Regions from separate parts of the Streptomyces sp. NPDC088246 genome, predicted to be linked through region 3. Evidence: riboswitches for the same ligand, from Rfam matches in the RefSeq annotation. Region 3 holds a riboswitch; each other region holds the start of a gene.

Region 1 (7,336 bases), on a different contig from region 3:
CCACCGCACTGTCCGTCGCGCGCGATCTGCTGGTCACCGGACAGTGCGACATCGCGATCGCCGGAGCCACCGAGTCGATCGTCTACCCGGTCGCCATGACCGGATTCGCCCGGTCCGGAGCCGCGGCCCGGGCGGAGGGCGACCCGGCCAGGCGGTGCCGGCCCTTCGCGGCCGACCGTGCCGGGCTGGTCATGGGTGAGGGCGCCGCCGTCATGGTGCTGGAACGGGCGGACGACGCCGTCGCCCGGGGCGCCGCGCCGCGGGCACTGCTCGCGGGCACCGGCGCCACCACCGACGCCCACCACCCCACAAGCCCGCACCCGTCCGGCGCGGTCGCCCAGGCCGCGGTCGAGGCCGCGTTGCGCGACGCGGGCTGGGCGGCCGAGGACGTCGAGCACGTCAACGCACATGGCACGGCGACACCGATCAACGACGCCACCGAGGCCGCCCTCATCGGCCGGGTCTACCCGCACCGGCCGCCCGTCACCGCCCCGAAGGGAGTACTCGGGCACTGCATGGGGGCGGCCGGAGCGATCGAGGCCGGACTGACCGTCCTGACGCTCCAGCGCGGAGTCGTACCGCCGATCGCCAACCTGGACGCCCCGGCCCCCGAGTTCGACATCAACTGCGTCACCAAGCAACCCCTGCGGCAGCCCATCCGGCGCGCCGTCAGCCACTCCTTCGGCTTCGGCGGGCACAACGCCGTGATCGCTCTTGAGCGTCCGTAGGCATCGGGCAGGTGGTGCGACGGGAGCACAGCCCGGCGTACCACCGGCCACACCGCCCATGAGCTGCGCGGAGGCTCGTGATAGCTTGCCGAAGCCAGTCAAACTCCACGTAGGGGTCAGGGAATCCGGTGAGAATCCGGAACTGACGCGCAGCGGTGAGGGGGACGGGCGGGGCCACGGCCACTGGGACACCCGCGGGTGTCCTGGGAAGGCGTCCCGTCCGTAGGAGCCCGAGTCCGAAGACCTGCTGGCACCTGCGACCCGGTACCGGGCGCAGGACTCCGTACAGCGGGCTCCGCGCATGAGCCCCGAGACGCAGAGGGACTCCGTGCCGTGCCGTCCATAGCCAGCCCTGTCCGCGCCATTGCCCTGCTCTCGGCGGGACTCGTCCTGCTGACCGCCTGCGGGGGCGGAACGAGCAGCTCTGCCGCGAAGTCCGGCTCCGCCGACGGATACCCCGTGACGCTGAAGAACTGTGGACGCACCGTCACCGTCGAAGCCGCACCGCACCGGGCCGTTTCGGTCGACCAGGGATCGACGGAGATCCTGCTCTCCCTCGGCCTCGCCGACCGGCTGGCCGCCACCTCGACCTGGACCGACCCGGTGATGAAGGGCCTGGAGAAGGCCGACGCCAAGGTTCCCAGGATCGCGGACAACCGGCCGTCGTCGGAGAAGGTCCTCGACCAGGAACCCGACTTCATCAGCGCGTCATTCGAGTCGACGCTCGCCAAGGGCGGCGTCGCACCCCGCGAACAGTTCGAGGATCTCGGCGTTCCCACCTATGTCTCGCCCGCCGACTGCACCGGCAAGGACAACAGCGGCGGCGGCGACGGAGCCCGTACCGCGCCACTGACCATGGACAGCGTGTACGGCGAAGTGCGCGACCTGGCCAAGGTGTTCGGCGTGCAGAAACGCGGCGACGCACTCGTGGCGCAGCTGCGGGCCCGGGTGAAGAAGGCGACCGAGGGCGTCGACGCCTCCGACGCCACCCTCCTCTACTGGTTCTCCGACTCCAAGGCCCCGTACCTGGCCGGCTGCTGCGGAGCGCCCGGCATCATCACCAGGGAAGTCGGTGCGAAGAACGTCTTCGACGACACCCATGAGGAATGGCCCCAGATCAGCTGGGAGACCGTCGCCGACCGCAACCCCGACGTCCTGGTCATCGGAGATCTGACCCGCAAGGCACAGACCGCCGAGAGCGCCGCGAAGAAGATCGAATTCCTGGAGTCCAACCCCGTCACGAAGAACATGGACGCCGTCAGGCACCAGCGGTACGTCCTGCTGAGCGGCCAGGCCATGAACCCGTCCATCCGGACGGCCGAGGGTGTGGAACGCGTCGCCGCCGGGCTGCGCACATTCGGATTCGCGGGGTGACGGACACCGAACGGGCCACGGCGGTGGACGCGCCACGGGCCTTTGACGCAGCCGTGCGCAGTGGCACGGGGATACGGAGGCTGCGCGGCGGAGCCCTATGGGCCTGTGGCATCGCACTGCTCGCGCTGTCCGTCGCGGTCGCCGTCACCATCGGCCCCGCCCGTATCTCCGTCGCCGACGTCTGGTCCACGGTCGCCTCCCACCTCGGCTGGGGCCGGTCACGGCTCAGCCCGATCCGCGACGGCATCATCTGGAACCTGCGCATGCCGCGCACCCTGCTCGCCGCGGTGTGCGGCGCCGGGCTCGCGGTGTGCGGGACCGTCATGCAGTCCCTGCTCCGCAACCCGCTCGCCGACCCGTTCGTCCTCGGCGTCTCCTCCGGTGCGTCGACCGGCGCGGTCGTGGTCGTCGTCCTCGGAGTCGGCGGGGGAGCGGTGTCGATCTCGACCGGCGCGTTCATCGGCGCACTGTGCTCGTTCGCCCTCGTTCTGCTGCTGAGCCACACCCTGGGCGGCACGACCGACCGGGTCGTCCTCTCCGGTGTCGCGGCCATGCAGCTGTTCTCCGCGCTCACCTCCTTCGTCGTGATGACCGCCGCCGACGCCGAGCAGACCCGCGGGGTGCTGTTCTGGCTGCTCGGCTCGCTCAGCGGGGTCGGCTGGAGTGATGTGTGGATCTGCTGCGCCGTTCTCGTCGTGACGCTGCTGATCTGCCTCGGCCAAGCCCGTACGCTCGACGCCTTCGCGTTCGGCCAGGACGCCGCCGCCGCACTCGGCGTCCATGTCGCGCGCACCCGGATCGTGCTGCTCTGCACGACCGCGCTGCTGACCGCCGCACTCGTCAGCTCGGCCGGCGCCATCGGCTTCGTCGGTCTGGTCCTGCCGCACGCCGCCCGTGCGCTCGCCGGCTCCGGGCACCGGCGGCTGCTGCCGGTCACCGCACTGGCGGGGGCGGTATTCCTGGTCTGGGTCGACACCCTCGCCAGGACGGTCCTCGACCCGCAGGAAGTGCCCGTGGGAGTCGTCACCGCCCTCATCGGTGTGCCCGCGTTCGTCCTGGTCCTGTACCGCAGCCGGAGGATCACATGACGGGTGGAGCCACTGAGGGGCTGTGTGCCGAGCGGGTCAGCCGGGAGGCCGGCGGCCGCCTCATCCTCGACGGGGTCCATCTCGCCCCGCCGCCCGGCGCCACCGTCGGGCTGATCGGGCCGAACGGGTCCGGCAAGTCGACCTTGTTGCGGGTGCTGGCAGGGGTCCTCGCCCCGGATGCGGGAGTGATCACCCTCGACGGCCGGCGGCTCGACGAGATCGGTCGCCGAACCGTGGCCCAGCGGGTCGCCGTGGTCGACCAGCATGCCGTCACCCAGGTCGAGTTGAGCGTCCTGGACGTGGTACGCCTCGGGCGTATCCCGCACCGCAGGGCCTGGTCGGCACCCGGCCGGGCGGACGACCACGCGGTGCGCGAAGCCCTGGAGCGGACCGGTCTCGCCGATCGCGGCGACCAGTCCTGGCACACCCTCTCCGGAGGCGAGCGCCAACGTGTCCAGATAGCGCGCGCACTGGCCCAGCAGCCGCGTGAACTGCTGCTCGACGAGCCGACGAACCACCTCGACATCCAGCACCAGTTGGATCTGCTGTCGCTGATCACCTCGCTGCCCCTCACCGGTGTGATCGCTCTGCACGACCTCAATCTGGCCGCGATGTTCTGCGATCGGATCGTCGTCATGAAGGAGGGGCGGGTGGTGGCCGCCGGGACCCCGGCGGAAGTGATCACCGAGGAGCGGATCGCCGACGTCTACCGGGTCAGGGCGCGGGTCACTCCCGACGGCCCGGACGGGCGGCCCTCGGTGCGCTTCCTGCCCCAGCGGCCGGGGCCGCGCTCACCAGTGAGCGCGGCCCCGGGGACACCCGGTGTCCGCCGCGCCTAGGCCTTCTTCAGAGTGAAGTCGGTGGTCACCGTTGCCTTCTTGACGACCTTGACGGTGGTCGCCGTCGGTGCGTAGCCGTCCTTGGCGACGATCACTGTGAGCGGGTTGTTGCGGGCATCCAGCCACAGGGCGTAGTGGCCGTCCTTGTCGGTGATCAGGGTGTACGAGGACGCCCACGAGTCGACCTGGACGGTCGCCCCCTTCAGGGGTGCCGTGCTGCCGTTGGATGCCTTGCCGAGCACCGTCCCGGTGATCTTGCCCCAGGTGTTCGGCGGGGCCACCGTCATGGTGACGGGGACCGATGCCACCGCGTACGGGGTGTTGGTGGAGATGGCGACCTGGGCGGTGAACTCACCCGGCTGGGTGATCTCGTCGACCGAGGCCTTCACCGACACCGCGACCGAGACGGTGGCGCCCGGAGCGAGTTTGAACTCCGAGGAGTCCAGCGACAGCCAGCTGACGTCCGAGCCGCCGGTCTGGTCGTAGCCGGGGAGCAGTTCGACCGTGCTGACCGGGCTTGCGGTGCCGGTCGCGCCGCCGACCTTGTAGAAGCCCGGGGCGCCGCCGCCGCGGAAGGTCGCGACGTCGGCGTTGGGCAGGGACGACCAGGTCCCGGCAGCCGGGTCGTAGGCGTAGCCCACGTTGGTGAGTGCGTTGCCGCTGACGCCGGAGGAGATCGGCAGCAGGCCGTTGGCCGCGGTGGACGCGGAGCCCCACAGGGGCTTCGGCATGTCCGGCAGGGCCGACCAGGAGTCGGCAGCCGGGTCGTAGACGTACCCGGACTTCAGCTCGCCATCGTCGGTGACACCGCCGGAGCAGTACAGCAGTGCGCCGATGGCGCCGCAGGACTCCCAGGCGACGTCCTCGGGGTAGCTTGCCCCGGTGGACCAGGAGTTGTCCGACGCGTCGTAGACCGTCACCGAGTCGGAGCCGCAGGCGGTGGCGGTGCAGCCGCCGACGGAGTACAGCTTGCCGTCCAGGACCGCGGAGCCCGAACCCGCCAGCGGAGTCGGCGAGGGGGCACCGGTCGTCCACGTGTTGGAGGCGGGGTCGTAGATCTCCAGCTTGGCGTCCGGACTCCCGCCGGCGCCCCAGCCACCGACTGCGTACAGCTTGCCGCCGATGAAGCCGTGGGCCGGGGCCTCCCGGGTGTCGGCCGCGTCGGCCAGCTTGGTCCAGCCGTCCTCGGCGTCGTAGGAGTACAGCGACTTGATGTCGGCCGAACCGTCGTAGCCGAACGCCGAGTAGATCTTGCCGTTGTCGGCGGCGACGGCGTTGTCCTCGATGGTGTCGGGCAGGTCGGCCACGGTCTCCCAGGCCTCGCCCCCCTCGGCCGGTGCCGCCGCGGCGGCACCGGCTTTGCCGGCCTGACTCTTCGCCGACAGTGGCGAGTAGTCACCCTTCTTGCTGATCAACGGCGCACCCGAGGTCGCCGGGGTGAAGCCGCCGGTCTTCTCGGCCAGCTTGACGGTGGCGTCGGCACCACCGGTGTTCTTGATCGTGAGGGTCTTGGTCGCCGAACCGCCCCAGGCCACCGAGGAGTCGATCGAGGTGGGCGTGACCTTGAGACGCCCGGCCTTGAGGGAGAAGTTCTTCTCGACGGTGGAGTCGGCGGCGAAGGTCACGGCCTTGGAGGCCGAGGTGTACTTGGACTTGGCGACGGCCAGCGTCTGCTTGCCGACCGGTGCGAAGGCCCAGTAGAAGCCGTCACCGAGGGCCGCGTCGTTCGGGGTGGCGGCCGACGTGGTGTTCACGGCGCCGGTTCCGGTGCCGGTCAGGGTGGCCCCGCTGATGCCGTCGCCGGTGTTGGCGTCGGTGACCTGCCCGATGACCAGACCGCCGGGGACGGGCGACATACTGCGGGCGCCGATGAACACGTCGTCGACCTCCCACCACCAGCCGAACTTGCCGGTGAAGTGGAACCGCACCCTCACATCGGACTCGCCCGCGTAGTCGGTCAGCGGAATCGTGATCTTGGAACCGGTCACGGCGCTGGTGAGCGAGGAGACCGCGGTCCAGGTGGTGCCGCCGTCCGTGCTCACCTCGACCTTGGCGGTCTGGCCGGAGAACGACTTGTAGCTGGTCCGGTAGCTGAGCTCCGGCAGGTCCGTGTCCGAGAAGTCGTAGGACGGGCTGGTCAGCGTGGAGTCCTGGGTCTTGCCGCTGCCCGCCTTGTCGCTGTCCACGATGGCGAAGGCGCCGGTGCCGCCGGTGGTGTTCTTCCGGCTGCCGGGGTCGTCGAACTGCCAGCCACCGGTGGTGCCGTCGGCGTTGGCGACGGTCCAGCCCTCGGGGGCCGAGGTGGTGGAGTCGAAGGGCTCGGTGGCGCCGTCGTCCACCGCTGTGTACCCGGCCGCGGTGCCTGCCCAGGCGTCCACCGGCAGGCTCACGTTGGCGGAGACCGCCGAGTCACCCACGGTGATGATCTTGGTGGCGCTCTGGTAACCCGGGTAGTTGCTGGTGACCTTCAGGGTGTACTTCTTGCCGGCCGGGAGGTTCACCGTGTAGGTGCCGTTGAGCGGGTCGGTCTCGATGGGCGCGCCCGGCACTTCGTCCACGGCGATCTCGGCGTAGAGCGGCCAGCCGTGTCCGGAGCCGTCGGTGATCTTGCCGGAGACGGTCTGGCTCGGGACCGGGGTGAGCGCGAAGCTCTTGGCCACCGAGCCTCCGTCGGTGATCTCGACACCGGAGAAGGTGGCCGTGGTGTAACCGTAGGCGTCGACCGTCAGGTTGTAGGTGCCGGCCGCCAGGGTCAGCGAATAGGTGCCGTCCGCACCGGACTTGGCCTTGGAGTCGCCCGCGGTGATCTCTGCACCGGCGACCGGATCACCGGTGGTGCTGTCGGTGACGGTGCCGCTCAGCACGCCGTGCGGACCGTTCTGGAAGGCCTGGACGCCGTTCGGGGTACCGAGGCCGGTCGGACCGTCCCAGCCCTCACCCGCCGTGCATAGCTTTGCCGGGGTGCAGGAGCCGTTCTCGCCGTCGACGACGTCGTTCAGACCGCTGCCGCCGGCCGCGTAGGGGTAGGCGGCCGGGTAGGTGCCCGCGGTCGGTGTGCCGGCTGCGGCGTAGGCACCGGCGATGATCGGCGAGGAGGCACTGGTGCCGCCGTAGACGGCCCAGCCGTCACCGCCGTACGTCTGGTAGACGGAGACACCGGTCAACGGGTCGGCGACCGCGGAGACATCGGAGACCGCGCGCATGTCGCAGTCGGTGCCGACGCCCTGCTGCCAGACCGGCTTGGCCTCGTAGACCGAGCAGCCCGAGCCCGGACCGCCGTAGCTGTTGTGCCAGACCGACTCCGACC
Region 2 (7,336 bases), on a different contig from region 3:
CGGACCCACCCGCGCTACGCACCGCCCGTGTGTACCTGGAACGCGGCCCGGCGCACCGCTTTGGCCAGCGCGGGGTCCGGGTGCGCGGCGGCCAGGGCCACCAGGACCTGCACGGTGCGCGGGTGGCCGACTGCCCGTACCTCGTCCAGCAGCGCCGGCACCGTGCCCTGGACGGCCGAGTCGAGATGGCGGACCAGCAGCCCGGTCTCGCCGTGGTCCGCGACCGCCGCCGCGGTGTCGACCCAGAGCCAGGTGGCTTCCTCGCGGCTGAGGACGTCCTGGGCGTCCTCGGGGTCCGTTCCGCCGTACTCGGCCAGCCACAGCAGCGCGTAGGGGCGCAGCGACGGGTCGCCCACGACGGAGCGCACCTCGGGCTCGGCGGGTGCGCCGACGACCCGGAGCGCCTCGAAGGCGAGCCCGCGCAGCAGCGCGTCCTCCCCGCGGGCGACGCCGAGGAGTTCGGCAACGGCGCTGCCGACGGGGCGGGCGGCGAGCCAGGCCCGGTATTCGGCGCGGGCCGGGCCGGGGGTGAGCCGGGCGCAGCCGAGCAGCATGTCCGCGGCGGACTGCTCGATGTTCCCGGCCGGACTCTGGGCCGCGACACAGATCTGTTCCAGCTTGACCCAGACCGCCCAGTTGCCGAGCGGGGTGAGGGTGGCGTGCCCGGCGCCGAGGGTGAGCGCGCCTACCGCGGCCAGTCCCTCAAGGGCCCAGTCGAGAAGGAGGGCGACCAGGGCTGCGGGGTGTGCCGCGGGGGCGGATTCGGCCGGTGCGGGCGGCGCCTGCGGCCCGTACGGCACCTCGCAGCGCTCCTCGTGGAGTTCCGCGACACGCTGGCCGAGAAGGTCCAGGAGGGCGGGCACGGTGACCGGGCCCGCCGAGAGCTGGAGGAGGGAGAGCACCTGCGGCACGGCCTCGACGGCCTCCGCGACCGCGGTGGACTCGATGCCCTCGGGCGCGGGGTGGACGAGCGACCAGGCGTCGAAGAGCGCCACCCAGCCGCGGAGCACGGCGGAGTCGTCGCGGTCCCAGGCGCGCAGCCGCCAGCCGGGACGTGCGGTGTCGCCGTGCAGTTCGACCAGACCGGCGAGCCGGGCCCGGTCCCAGCCGGAGCGCACCTGGGCCGGGGACAACTCCAGTGCTGTCGCGGCCCGTTCGAGGGCCTGGGCGGCCAGGGGCGGCGCGCCGGGGATCGCGCCGTCGGCTGCCCAGCGGGCGATCCGTACAGCGTCGGCGAGGGCCGTCCTGGCCTGGCGGGCCAGTTCCGCCCTGGGAGGGGTGCCCTCCGGGGGGCGGGGAGCCGGCCTGGTGCGCCGGGTGGTCACGGCCTTGCGAGCGGTGGCAAGGGGTCGCGGGCGGACAAGTCGCAGCCTGGAGTCGCGCGGGGTACGGGACGTCACGGGGAGCAGTCTTGCCCCTGACGGCCCGAAAGCCCAAACGGAACCCGAATTCGCGGTGGAAGGGGGTGGCGGGCGGGTCCGGCACCAATCGGCCGATCCCTCGCATCAGGTCACATCAGAGGCGTGAGGAAGCGGCGCAGGGCCTCTTCGTAGTGGACCGGGTCGGCATTCCACATCGCCGCATGCGGAGCCTGTGGTACGACGCGCAGGGCGACCAGGTCCGGGCGGCGGGCGGCCAGATCGCGGGACGGCTGCCAGGGGGCCAGGGTGTCGTCCGGGCCGTGGAAGATCAGGGTCGGGACATGCAGCGCCGTTGCGAGGGAGCCGTCCAGGAGCCGGGCGCCGCGCAGCCCTGTCTGCCCCTGGGCGGCGCGGACGGCGAGCGGCAGCAGTGCGGTCGGGACACCGCGGGCGGCGGCCAGGGCGCGCAGCGTGGTGACCCAGTCCAGGACCGGGGAGTCGAGGACGAGACCGCAGATCCGATTGCGGAGCGCGGAGTTGACGGCCGCGTGCAGCGCCATCGAGGCGCCGGTGGACCAGCCGTGCAGGACGACCTTCTCGGCTCCGTACCGCACGGCGAAGCGGATCGCCGCGTCCAGGTCGCGCCATTCGGACTCGCCGAGGTGGGCGAGGCCGTCCGGCGAACGCGGGGCTCCGGCGTCGCCGCGGTAGGCCAGGTCGAGCACGGGCAGGCGCAGATCGTGCAGGAACTCCATGACGTTCATGGGGTGTTCCCTGGTGGTGCCGAGTCCGTGCACGGTGATGACCCAGGTGTCGCGGGGGCCGGGCAGGAACCAGGCGGGCAGGGGGCCGAGTTCGCCGGGGATCTCGACTTCCCTGTGATCGAGTCCGAGGGCCGATGAGGGGTCACCGCTGTGCAGCTGCGGGGTGATGCGGACCTTGGCGCCGGTTTCCAGGCTGCCGCGGTTGACTCGTTCCAGTCTGCGGACGACGGTGTCGGGGGCGTGGTGGGCGTGTTCGATCACCGGGCCGACGACGGCGTGGACGTCGTCGTCCTCCAGTCCGTACGTACCGGGCCGCAGGGCGGCGAAGGAGCGGGTCAGGGTGATCTGCCCGGCCGCTGTGGCGTGCACGGTGAGTCTGCGGTCGGCGGGGAGCGGTCGTCCGGACGGCACTCTGAGGGCGGCGTCGCTGGCGTACCGGCCGGCCGCGACCGTTGCCGCACCGACGCCGAGGATCGTGGTGACGGCTGCTGCCGTGACTGTTGCCGGGCGCACCGCTTCAGTGTCGTGGGGTGCGCCGCGCCCTGCCAGCGGACGGGGGCCGTCCGGTGCCCCGCCGGGGGCAGGACGGACGGATGGGACGGGACAGCCGGGACAGGCAGGGGTCGCGTCAGCCCGGTTGTCCGTATCCCTTCAATGCCTCCTGCACGTCGCGCAGCTGGGCCGGGGAGAGCAGGGTCGGGGTGTGCCCGGGTACGGAGCTTGCGGTGAGCCATAGCCGGCAGAGCCATTCCAGCTGGGCGGTCCTGTCGTACGCCTCGTCCAGGGACGCTCCATAGGTCACGGTTCCGTGGTTCTGGAGCAGGCAGCCCGTACGGCCCCGCAGAGCGGCGAGCATGTTCTCGGCCAGTTCCTCGGTCCCGTAGCGCGCATAGGCCGCGACCCGGACGGGGCCCCCGAGCACGGCGGCGGCGTAGTGGACCGAAGGGACCTCGGGGACCAAGGTGGAGACGGCCGTGGCGTGCACCGCGTGGGTATGCACGACGGCGGCCGCATCGCTGTTCCGGTAGACCGCGAGATGAAGCGGGAGTTCGCTGGTCGGGGCCAGTTCGCCGAGGACGCGGTTGCCTTCCAGATCGACGCCGACGGCGTCCTCGGGGCGGAGCCGGTCGTACGGCACTCCGCTCGGGGTGACCAGGACCGTCCCGCCGACCCGTGCCGACACATTTCCCGAGGTCCCGACGACGAGGCCGTCCGCCGCCGTCCTGCGGGCGATGGCGACGACACCGTCCCAGGCACGTTCGATCGCGTCCCGTTGCTGATCGCTCATGCGGAGATCCTGTCAGCCCTGGAGGCGAACGGGCATGCGATCGGGGGGATAAGTCACAAACCGGAGAAGTTCACAAAAAGGGTGACGGGGCCGAATCGGTCCCAAATCGGCCCCGCGTCCGGCCCGCACCGCCCCGCAATGGACAAACGGAACGACCCGACTCCAGTTGGAGTCACCACAACGCCCTGCCCAGTTCATCTTCTGTTCATCCAGGTTGCCTACGGTCCACGTGCCAATGACGTCGAACGATTGCCTGGGTAAATGGAACACATCACGCTGCTACTCGCGATTGTGATCGTGACAGCTCTAGTGTTCGATTTCACGAACGGTTTCCACGACACCGCCAACGCGATGGCGACCACCATCTCGACCGGCGCACTCAAACCGAAGACAGCGGTGGCCATGTCCGCCGTTCTCAACCTCGTCGGCGCGTTCCTGTCGGTCGAGGTCGCCAAGACGATCTCCGGCGGGATCATCAACGAGGACGGGCTGCGGACAGAAGTCATCTTCGCGGCTCTCGTCGGCGCCATCCTGTGGAATCTGCTGACCTGGCTGGTCGGACTGCCGTCCAGCTCCTCGCACGCCCTGTTCGGCGGCCTGATCGGCGCAGCCGTGATGTCGGCCGGCTGGTCATCGGTCAACGGCGGCACCGTCGTCACCAAGGTGCTGCTCCCCGCGGTCGCCGCCCCGGTCGTCGCCGGTCTGGCCGCGCTGCTGGCCACCAGGCTGACGTACCGGATCGGCGGGAAGATCCGCAACGACGCCCAGGAGAAGGCCACCGCCAAGGGCTACCGCGCCGGCCAGATCGCCTCGGCCGGACTGGTCTCCCTGGCCCACGGCACCAACGACGCGCAGAAGACCATGGGCATCATCACCCTGGCCCTGGTCACCGGTGGCGTCCTGCACCCCGGCTCCAACCCGCCGGTCTGGGTCATCGTCTGTGCCGGTACGGCCATCGCACTCGGCACCTACCTGGGCGGCTGGCGCATCATCCGCACCATGGGCAGCGGCCTCACCGACCTCAAGCCGCCGCAGGGCTTCGCCGCCCAGACCAGCGCGGCCACGGTCATCCTGGCCTCCTCGCACCTCGGCTTCTCCCTCTCCACCACCCAGTCCTGCTCCGGCGCCGTGATGGGCGCCGGGCTCGGCCGCCAGGGCGGCGTGGTCCGCTGGTCCACCGCCACCCGGATGTTCATCGCCTGGGGTCTGACCCTGCCGGCCGCGGGCCTGGTCGGCGCGGGCGCGGAACTCCTCACCAAGCAGGGCACCTGGGGTGTCGTGGTCGTCGCGGCGCTGCTGGTCGTGGGCTCCGGGGCGATCTGGCTGGTATCGCGCCGCAAGCCGGTCGGCCACGGCGATGTCGCGCCGACGGGCGGCGACGCCGAGCCCGCGGGCGTCGTCACCACGGCCATCGCCGCCGTCAGCCCGCCGCTCACCGCGGCCCAGGCAGCGGCCCAGGACCTCAAGACCACCATTCCGGCTCCGGCCGGAACCACCCAGGACCCGGCGCGACCCGCCACCGTCTAGGTCAGCCGCCTAGGCAGGCCGTCTAAGGATTCAGCATGAACATCGACTGGGCAGCCCTCGGCTCCGTCTTCGGCGTCTCCCTCGTCGTCACCGTCGCGCTGGTGGGTTTCTTCACCCTGGGCATCGTCGGTCTCTCCAAGCAGCCCGAACCGGCGGCGCAGGGCGGCTCCGGCGGCTCGCTGCTGCTGGCCCGGGCCGGCGCCTACGTCTGCTTCGCGCTGTGCGCTGCGGCGGTCGCGTACGGGATCTATCTGATCGTCGCCTGAGCCCGCCTCCGCGCACTCCCCCGTCGGGCCGGACACACCTCGTGTGTCCGGCCCGTTGTGGTGTGCCCGGCCCGATGTGGGGCTCAGCACACTGCACCGTCGCAGGTCAACGGCAAGTTGACGGGCGTTCGCGGAGCGTGGTGGACTGCCGGAGCCAATTACGGCGACAGCAGAGGAAGCCGGTGCGAATCCGGCGCGGTCCCGCCACTGTCACCGGGGAGCAGTCCCCCACACCGGAAGTCACGGCACGCGCGAGCGGGTTGGAAGGCCGGGGGAACTGCGGATCCGGGAGCCAGGAGACTCTCGTCGCCGGTCACGTCGAACCAGGGCGCGGACCCTGAGTGAGGACATATCGCCATGCCTGGCTGCCGTGCGTCCGTTGCTGTGGCTCTCTCGACGAGAGCCGCCTGTACGAAGGTCCTTCGAGGCGTAACGGCCGGTTGAGCCGTGCGTGCCGACCGCATTTTCGCGTACGGCGCCACGGCCGGTCTGATCGGCGATCTGCTGCTCGGTGACCCCCGCAGGGGACATCCGGTCGCCGCCTTCGGGCGGGCCGCAGCGGGCGTCGAGCGCCGTCTGTGGCGCGACCACCGTGGGTGGGGCACGCTGCACATGCTCGTCTGCGCCGGAGGTGCCGCGGGTGGTGCCGCGCTGGTCACCCGTGCCGTACGCAGCCACCCCGCCGCCTCCGTCGCGCTGACCGCGGCCGCCACCTGGTCCGTCGTCGGCGGTACGTCCCTGGGGCGTGAGGCCCGGGCGATCGGCGGCGCCCTGGCCGCCGGTGACATCGAGTCGGCCCGCGAGCGTCTGCCGCATCTGTGCGGGCGCGACCCGTACTCCCTCGACGGACCGCAGATCGCCCGCGCCGTGGTGGAGTCCGTGGCCGAGAACACCTCGGACGCCGTGGTCGGCGCCCTGGTCTGGGGTGCGCTGGCCGGTGTGCCCGGGCTCGTCGGCTTCCGGGCGGCCAACACCCTCGACGCCATGGTCGGCCACAAGTCGCCCCGCCACCGGCGCTACGGCTGGGCCTCGGCCCGCCTCGACGACCTCGCGGGCTGGCCCGGTGCCCGGCTCACCGCCCTGCTCGCCGTGGGCGCCGGGGGGCGGCCACGTGGAGCGGTACGGGCGTGGCGGGCCGACGCGGCGAAGCACCCGAGCCCCAACGCGGGCCCGGTGGAGGCCTCGTTCGCGGGTGCGCTCGGCGTACGGCTCGGCGGGACCCTCGCGTACGGCGGCCGGGTCGAACACCGCCCCGTCCTCAACGGGGAGACGGGCCGGGCGGTGGAGACCGAGGACATCGAACGCGCGGTACGGCTGTCGCGCCGGGTGAGTGCGCTGGCCCTCGGCGTGTGTGTGGCGGGACGACTGGGTGCGGGCCTCGCCGCACGACGGATCGCAGGACTTCGGTCCGCAGGACTTCAGGTCACGGAACTTCAGGTCACAGGACGTCGGATCGCAGGACGGAGACGGACATGAGCGGCGGGCTGCTGGTCGCCGGAACCACCTCGGACGCGGGCAAGAGCGTCGTCACGGCAGGCATCTGCCGCTGGCTCGTACGCCAGGGCGTGAAAGTGGCGCCCTTCAAGGCACAGAACATGTCGCTGAACTCCTTCGTCACCCGCGAGGGCGCCGAGATCGGCCGCGCCCAGGCCATGCAGGCCCAGGCCGCCCGGATCGAGCCGACCGCGCTGATGAACCCGGTCCTGCTCAAACCCGGCAGCGACCGCTCCAGCCAGGTCGTCCTGATGGGCAGACCGGTGGGCGAGATGAGCGCACGCGGCTACCACGGAGGCAGGCAGGAAGCGCTTCTCTCCACGGTCGTGGACTGTCTGGAGCAGCTTCGGGGCACGTATGACGCGGTGATCTGCGAGGGGGCGGGCAGTCCGGCCGAGATCAATCTGCGGCGCACGGACATCGTGAACATGGGCATCGCACGGGCGGCACGCTTCCCGGTGGTGGTCGTCGGCGACATCGACCGCGGCGGCGTCTTCGCCTCGTTCTTCGGTACGACGGCGCTGCTCGACGCCGAGGACCAGTCGCTGATCGCCGGCTACCTCGTCAACAAGTTCCGTGGCGACGTGTCGCTGCTGGAGCCCGGCCTGGAGATGCTGCGCGGGATCACCGGACGGC
Region 3 (7,336 bases):
GACTTCGCACATGGGGTTTCAGGTTTCCAGCCAGCGGGGGCGGGTTTCGTCGATGCCGAGTAACTCGAGGAGGTGGGCTTGAACACCGCGGGTGATCAGAATGGTTGGCGGGTCGCTGGTTGTTCCGGCTCGTATCCGCAGGCCGGCGAGGTGGTAGAGGATCATGCGCCCGGTCGGGCGGACGGCCCGGTTGTCGGGGTAGAGACCGCGCATCGTCTGATTGCCGCCGAGGGCCTGACGGACTTGGCGTTCGATGAGGCAGAACACCAGCAGGGCCAGGCAGATCACGGTGATCAGAGCGGAGATCCTGCGGTTGTGTTGCAAGAACACCGGGGCCACGGCGAGCGGGCCCTTGAAGTCGCTGTAGCGGCGCTCGACCATCGGCTGGCCCTTGTAGCGCACCAGGACCTCCGCCGCGTCGGCCTCGGTGGGATCAAGGGTGCTCAGCAGTGCGTACCAGCCGTCCGCTGCGGCTTCCCGGGCCAGGATGTCCTGGTCGAAGTGCCAGGTCAGGGTGGGGCGTCCGGCTATGTCGGCGCCGATGACGGCAACCAGGCAGGAGGCGATGCGCCGTTTCTTGACGATCACGCCAATCCGGGCGGCGACCTTCTCAGCGGTGCTGTAGTAGCGGCTGCCGCAGGAGCGCTGGAGCTTGTCCAGTTCCTCACCAGCCTGCTGAAGGCGCCGGGCCCGGGCCGCCTGCTGGGCTGTGGCGTTGGCGGTGGAATGGACCAGGATCCGACGCACCGTGATCTGCGGGTCGCTCTTGCGCGGACCGGCCAGAGTCTGGGTGTCTTCCAGCACGCGGTAGCGTCCGCGCTGCTCATGCGGTTTTTTGGCATCCCGCTCGGCGGTGTAGTCGACCAGAGGGGCTGCCTCGATGTCGAGGCCGGCATACAGGTCATCGGGGATCTTGGCCGCGGGCGCCGGAGCGATGAACCGCACCTGTGCTTCCGCCAGAGCCAGCAGGTTGGGGTAGGAGACCAGCTTCGAGTCGCCGACCATCAGGAAGTCGCGGGGTGCGGCCAGCTTGCGCAGAGACGTCATCGCCCCGACGACCTGGGCGACTTCACCGGCTCCGCCGTCGTAGGCGCGGTGGAAGACGGGGATGCCGCCATCACCGGAGATCGCGATCCCGGCCTGGATCTGCTTGAGATCTGTCCTGCGGTCTTTCGGATGACCGTACTTGGCCTGCGGGAATCCATCTTCCGGATCCTCGTAGGCGCCATGCAGGGAGATGCTGGTCATGTCCCAGTGCAGGCGCGAGACATCGATGCCGAACTCGGCGATCGCGCTCGCTCCCACACTGCCGACGATGCCGTCAAGCTGGGGCGCGATCGCGTCCAGAGCACGGGCGATACGGTCGTCGTTGAGCAGATCCGCCTCGATCCCGATAGCCCATGAACGAGGCGTCGTTCCGCTCCCCGCCCAGCATCGGCTCGCTGTTGCTGGCCCAGGCGTCCCGCCGGGCGTTTCCCCCCGACCCCGCCAGTCTGCTACCGGGCCTCCTGGCAGCTACCCGGACCGGACTCACACCGGCAGGCGACAACGAGCTTACGACCGAAGATCACTTACAACATCAAGACCTCCAGTCTGCTGGGCGCGCGAAAGCGCGAGGCTAAGGCCGGTTGACGGAACGTCGCCAGAGCACGGCATGACGCGGCGGGATTGCCAGAGCGTCCAACTATGCGGGCGAAGCGAAAGGCCCGCGCTGCAGCGAAGCCGGTACGATTCCGGCTCGGTCACGCCAGTGAGCCTTTTCCAATCTCAGCTTGAGGCGTAGTGAAGGGTGAGGACGGCCTTCGCAACGCCGGTGCTGCGATTGGTGCTGCGGTGGAGCTTTCGGAGGAGTCGCCGGCCCCTGAAGGCGGCCGTGGCCCGTTCGCCGGGGCCGGATCTTGGCGGGGCTGCTGTTGTGGCGGCGCTTCCATCTCTTGAGGCGGTGGCCCGAAACGAGACCCGAACTGTCCCACCGCTTGAGTCCCGCATCTGCAAGGGCCTCAATGATTCCGTACTGCCGGGCGGCGGTCAGGTCGTGGGTCGAGCCGGACAGGGCGAGCGAAGCCCAGAGCCGGCGCGCGAACGGATCGGTGAGGACCTGGACGCCCGTGCCGTGGCGTTTGTGTTTCCCTCAACGTGATCACCGCTTCTCGTCCCGCGTCCAGGCCAATGCCCATGTGGGTGAGACTCCGGACGGCCGATCACTCCTTTCCAACCTCAGGTTGACGTGGCCAGGTGCAATGACGGGGTCTGGCGAGAGCAGTCATGAGGTGGCACTGGTTGCGACCCAGCATCCGCGGTGCCGGTCGTCGTCGCGGACGTCGGCGCCCGGGGCCGACCGGGGAGGGCAGCGCAAGGCGGCTGAGGGCCTGCCGGAATTTGCGGTCTGACAGAATGGGCTCCGAAAACTCAGGCGACGCGCGTCAGGAAACCGGTGTGAATCCGGTACGGTCCCGCCACTGTGACCGGGCTGCAGCAGCCCGGAAGCCAGATACTGGCCGCGCCGCCTTCTCGTACAACCCAGGGGACGAGGACATCCCCCGGAAAGGCTCGGCCATGCTCCGGATCCGCCGTGTACCACTCGCGCTCATACCGCTGCTTCTGCTGCCGCTCACCGGCTGCGGCTCCGGCACGGGCGGCGAGGGCAAGACACAAGACGCACCGGCCGCGGACGGTTTTCCCTACACGGTCACCAACTGCGGTACGAAGACGGCCTTCGACGCCCCGCCGAAGCGGGTCGTCACCATGAACCAGCACGTCACCGAAATCATGCTGGCCCTCGGGCTCCAGGACCGGCTGGCCGGGACCGCCTACCTGGACGACAGCATCCTGCCGAAGTACCGGTCCGCGTACGCCAGGACCAAGGTGCTCGCGAAGGAGTACCCCTCTAAGGAGGTGCTGCTCGGCGCCAACCCCGACTTCGTCTACGGCGGGTACAGCAGCGCCTTCGACAAGGCCAAGGGCCAGGACCGGGCGGGGCTCCAGAAGGACGGCATCAACACCCGGCTGAACATCGAGAACTGCACCAGGGGCAAGGTCGGTATCGATCAGCTCGCCACCGAGATCACCCAAGTCGCCAGGGTCTTCGGCGTACCGGAGCGCGGCAAGAAGCTGATCGCCGAGGAACGACAGAAGATCACGACGGTCGAGGCAGAGCTCAAGGGCTCCTCACATCCCTCGGTGTTCGTGTACGACTCCGGCGACAGCTCCGCGTTCACGGCGGGGGGCAAGGGCATCGGCAACGAGATCGTCCGGCTCGCCGGGGGCAGGAACGTCTTCGCGGACCTCGACGCCACCTTCGGCGACGTGTCCTGGGAGCAGGTCATCAAGCGCAAGCCCGAGGTGGTCGTGATCTACGACTACGGAGGCACTACGGTGGCGGCCAAGAAGAAGCGGCTGCTGAACGATCCGGCACTCGCGGACGTACCGGCGATCAAGGACAAGAAGTTCGCGGTACTCCCGCTGTCCTCGGCCGTGCTCGGTGTTCGGGTCGCCGACGCCGTGCAGGACCTGGCCGGGCAGCTGCACCCCGGCACTCCGTGAGCGCGGAGTCCGCCCACCCCGGTCCGAAGTCCGTCCTCCGCTCGACCCCCGTCGTGATCGGCGCCCTCACGGTGCTGCTGCTCGCGGCGGCGGTGGCCGGTCTGGCGCTCGGCCCGGTACGGATTCCGCCGGGCGAGGTGCTGCGTACGGTCCTGGGTGGTGAACGCACTGGTGCGTACCCGACGATCGTGTGGGAGGTACGGCTGCCCAGGGTGCTGCTCGGGGCCGTCGTCGGCGCCGGGCTGGCCCTGTCGGGCGCGGTGCTCCAGGCTTTGGTGCGTAACCCGTTGGCCGATCCGTTTCTGCTGGGCGCCTCGTCCGGGGCGTCGGCGGGCGCTGCCGTGGTCGTCGTGCTGGGGGTCGGCGCCGGGGTGGCCACCGACGTGGCGCTGCCCGTTGCAGCGTTCGCCGGGTCCATGGCCGCGCTGGTCGCCGTCTACGCGATGGCCCGGCGCGGCGGCACCATGACAACGGGCCGGCTGATTCTGGCCGGGGTGGCGATCCAGTACGTGCTGTCCGCGTTCACCAGCCTGATCCTGGTGCTGTCCTCCCGGGCCGAGCATGTGCGGGCGATCCTGTTCTGGACGCTGGGCGGCCTGGGTGGCGCCCGTTGGGACCAACTGGCTCTGCCCGCCGTGGTATTGGGCGTCGGGGCCGTGCTCCTGATCAGCCTGGCCCGTCCGCTGGATCTGCTGCTGACCGGGGAGGAAGGGGCACGCAGCCTCGGCCTGGACCCCGGGCGCTTCCGGGGCGGGGTCTTCGTGCTGGTGTCACTGATCATCGGCGTGCTGGTCGCCTACAGCGGGGCGATCGGCTTCGTCGGCCTGATGATCCCGCACGCCGCCCGGATGATCGTCGGCGCGTCCCACCGCAGACTGCTGCCGGTGACCGCGCTCGGCGGGGCCGCCTTCCTGCTGCTGGCCGATCTGCTGGCGCGGACCGTGGCAGCCCCCGAAGAGATTCCCGCCGGAGTGATCACTGCCTTGGTGGGCGGCCCGTTCTTCCTCTGGCTGCTGCGCCGCTCCAGCCGTACCGAAGGGATCACCGGATGAGCCCGGCACCGTCCCCGACGGCGCTCGCCGCCGACGGGATCAGCTACGAGGTGGCCGGCCGTACCCTGCTCGACGCGGTCACGCTGGACGCCGCCCCCGGCGAGACGGTCGGCCTGGTCGGGCCGAACGGCAGCGGCAAGACCACCTTCCTGCGCTGTGTCTACGGCGCCCTGCGCCCCGCAGCGGGTCGGGTCCTGCTGGACGGAGCGGACGCCGCGGCCCTCGGTGTGAAAGAACGGGCCCGCCGCGTCGCCGTCGTACCGCAGGACAGCCCCGGCACCTTCGGCCTGACCGTACGCCAGGTCGTGGCGATGGGCCGAAGCCCACACAAGCGGTTCTGGGAGCAGGACGACGCCGACGACGCCCGCCGCATCGACGAGTCGCTGCGGCGCGTCGGCGCGGCGCCCCTGGCCGACCGGCGGTTCGAAGAGCTGTCCGGCGGGGAACGGCAACGGACCTTGATCGCACGCGCGTTGGTCCAGGAACCGGGGCTGCTGGCGCTTGACGAACCCACGAACCATCTGGACATCCGCTTCCAGCTGGAGATCCTCGGCCTGGTGAGAACGCTGGGCACGACCAATCTTCTGGTGCTGCACGACCTCAACCTGGCCGCTTCCTACTGCGACCGGCTGTTCGTGCTCAGCGCCGGACGACTGGTGGCATCCGGCTCCCCGCACGCGGTACTGACGGAAGAACTGCTGGCCGAGGTCTACGGGATACGAACCCGGATCGGCGTCCACCCGGTCACCGGCTCGCCCAACGTCGTCTACCTCCCGCTGTCATGAGCGACGACACTTCCCCCGTCTGGACGCCCTTGCCGCACGGGCCACGCTGGCAGGTCACCGAAGGCGAACCGTTCGCGGGCGAAGCAGGGCTGTGGCTGGCAGCCGACCGACTGGCCGACCCGGCGGGCGTGGAGCTGTCCAATCTGCTGGCGCGCGAGCGCACCGGCAGCGGCCACCGCACCGGTCATGCGACCGCGCTGACCCTGATGGCGGTGTACGCGGGCTGGGTCACTGCCGCCGCCATGCTCCATTGGGCGCTGTACGACGAGGTCCCGGACATGCGGTCCGGCAATGTCCTGGTGCGCCCCGCCACGCACGGGATCGGCGGAGTCCGGGTGCGCAGGGCCCGGCTGCTGCTGCCCCGGGCCGGGGAGGACCCCGTACGGCTGCTGCACCGCACCGTGCTCGACGGGCATCTGCTGCCCATCGCCGATGCACTGCACCGCCGTACCCGCGCCGGGGCCAGGCAGTTGAGCGGAGGGATCGCCCATGGCTGCGCCGCGGCGCTGTGCGCGTACGGCGCCCGGGTGGATCTGCTGGCCGCCCGCTGGCGGCAGTTCGTGGACACCGCACCCGGCGGACTCGAAACGCTGGGCGAGGTGGTGCGGGTCCGACGGGCGCCGGACGGCCCGGAACGGCTGGTCTATCTGCGCAACACCTGCTGTCTGTACTACACGAGTGCGGAGGCGACGCCGTGGCAGGTGCTGCACGCCGTGGCGCGTGGCTACGTACTGGCCGGTCAGGGAATGGGGCGCGGGCTCGCGGAACACTGGCTGAGCCTGAAGTTCTGCGAGGCGCTGGGCGTCAATCGTGCCGGTTCCATGGATCTCACTGACAAGGGCCGCACTCCCGAGCGCTGGTACAAGGCCATGCAGGCCCGGGAATTGGCCGTCGGCTTCGGACTCGCCGTCGCAGAACACATCGTGAAACAAAGATACCCGGACCACGTCACCTCGGTCGTGGACACCAGTACCGCCCTGCGAGCCGGCTGGCCCCTGAACGTCTCACAACGGAACAAGACCTCACGGCCCCGCCCCGACTACCTCATCGAAGCGTGGAAACCCGGCGAGCCGTCGAGAATCACACTCGTAGCCTGCCGAGGAAACCACCAGAAGCCGAGCAAACGAGGAGGGCGGACCCGCAGCACCACCGTCCAGCAACTTGCAAAGGGCGCCGAGCTGACCGAAGGCATGCACATCGGCCCGTGGAACACGACGCCGTGCCTGATCCTGTCCACAGAACTCATGGGGCAGGGCGGAATCGTGGTCAATGCCCTGCAGGCGCGAGGCGAATCCCTTCTCCCCCTCCGCACACCGGGTGCCCCGGGAAACGCCGATATAGAGATCCGGGACAAGGTCGGCATCCCCTACCCCAACGCCATTCACATACCCGCCCGCGACGGGAAACGAGCACGGACCGCCGACGGCTTCCAAGTAGCCGAGGCCGACCGCGGTTGGTTCGGTCAGCTCCTGGCCCGTACCGGAGCTGCCAACCTGACCGCTCTGGCCGGCGGCGGACCCCAAACCGCCCAGTACCTCACCACGCGCCAGGGACGACAGCACTACGACGTGCCCACCTTCGCCGCCACATCAAGCGTTGACGACGCAGACATCCAAGTCGGCGGCACGAAATTCGTCGGCACGGACCATGTCTTCCGTATGGGGTCCGTACGCATCGAGGCATTCTCCGGCATGGCCGAGCCCCTGTACGAACTCATCAAGAAGGGCCGCGTGGAGGAATACCGCCAAGCCGCCTTCCAAAGCCGCTCCACCCCACACAACACCCACAAAACCGGCAGATGGAACGGGCCGATCTCCTTCCACGACGACGGCACCGTCATGGCCCTGAGCGTCCTCCCCATCCGCAGACGGCAACCTCACTGAACGCACCCGAAGCGTCGTCAACGCCCGCCCCCAGCAGAAGGGACGTAGCCGCCCCGCCCCCGACGGGGGTACG

The links. A riboswitch is a leader RNA that binds a small molecule or an ion and turns the genes downstream of it on or off. The one in region 3 is predicted to bind cobalamin.
Region 1: linked by a shared signal. The riboswitch ahead of ACIPEK_RS21980 (ABC transporter substrate-binding protein) and the one ahead of ACIPEK_RS39765 (ABC transporter substrate-binding protein) in region 3 are both predicted to bind cobalamin.
Region 2: linked by a shared signal. The riboswitch ahead of ACIPEK_RS05185 (cobalamin biosynthesis protein) and the one ahead of ACIPEK_RS39765 (ABC transporter substrate-binding protein) in region 3 are both predicted to bind cobalamin.

Annotation. Positions count from the first base shown of each region.
Region 1 covers NZ_JBIURV010000015.1:164,124-171,459, forward strand. The annotation lists gene ACIPEK_RS21975 (beta-ketoacyl-[acyl-carrier-protein] synthase family protein) at 1-728, shown strand, start outside; cobalamin riboswitch at 807-995, shown strand; gene ACIPEK_RS21980 (ABC transporter substrate-binding protein) at 1,062-2,102, shown strand; gene ACIPEK_RS21985 (FecCD family ABC transporter permease) at 2,156-3,190, shown strand; gene ACIPEK_RS21990 (ABC transporter ATP-binding protein) at 3,187-4,029, shown strand; gene ACIPEK_RS21995 (carboxypeptidase regulatory-like domain-containing protein) at 4,026-7,336, opposite strand, start outside.
Region 2 covers NZ_JBIURV010000003.1:4,929-12,264, forward strand. The annotation lists gene ACIPEK_RS05160 (hypothetical protein) at 15-1,325, opposite strand; gene ACIPEK_RS05165 (alpha/beta hydrolase) at 1,511-2,638, opposite strand; gene ACIPEK_RS05170 (class II aldolase/adducin family protein) at 2,754-3,413, opposite strand; gene ACIPEK_RS05175 (anion permease) at 3,675-4,940, shown strand; gene ACIPEK_RS05180 (hypothetical protein) at 4,976-5,206, shown strand; cobalamin riboswitch at 5,378-5,509, shown strand; gene ACIPEK_RS05185 (cobalamin biosynthesis protein) at 5,654-6,682, shown strand; gene ACIPEK_RS05190 (cobyric acid synthase) at 6,679-7,336, shown strand, end outside.
Region 3 covers NZ_JBIURV010000058.1:2,828-10,163, reverse strand. The annotation lists gene ACIPEK_RS39770 (IS1634 family transposase) at 19-1,395, opposite strand; cobalamin riboswitch at 2,395-2,518, shown strand; gene ACIPEK_RS39765 (ABC transporter substrate-binding protein) at 2,557-3,543, shown strand; gene ACIPEK_RS39760 (FecCD family ABC transporter permease) at 3,540-4,595, shown strand; gene ACIPEK_RS39755 (ABC transporter ATP-binding protein) at 4,592-5,380, shown strand; gene ACIPEK_RS39750 (hypothetical protein) at 5,377-7,263, shown strand.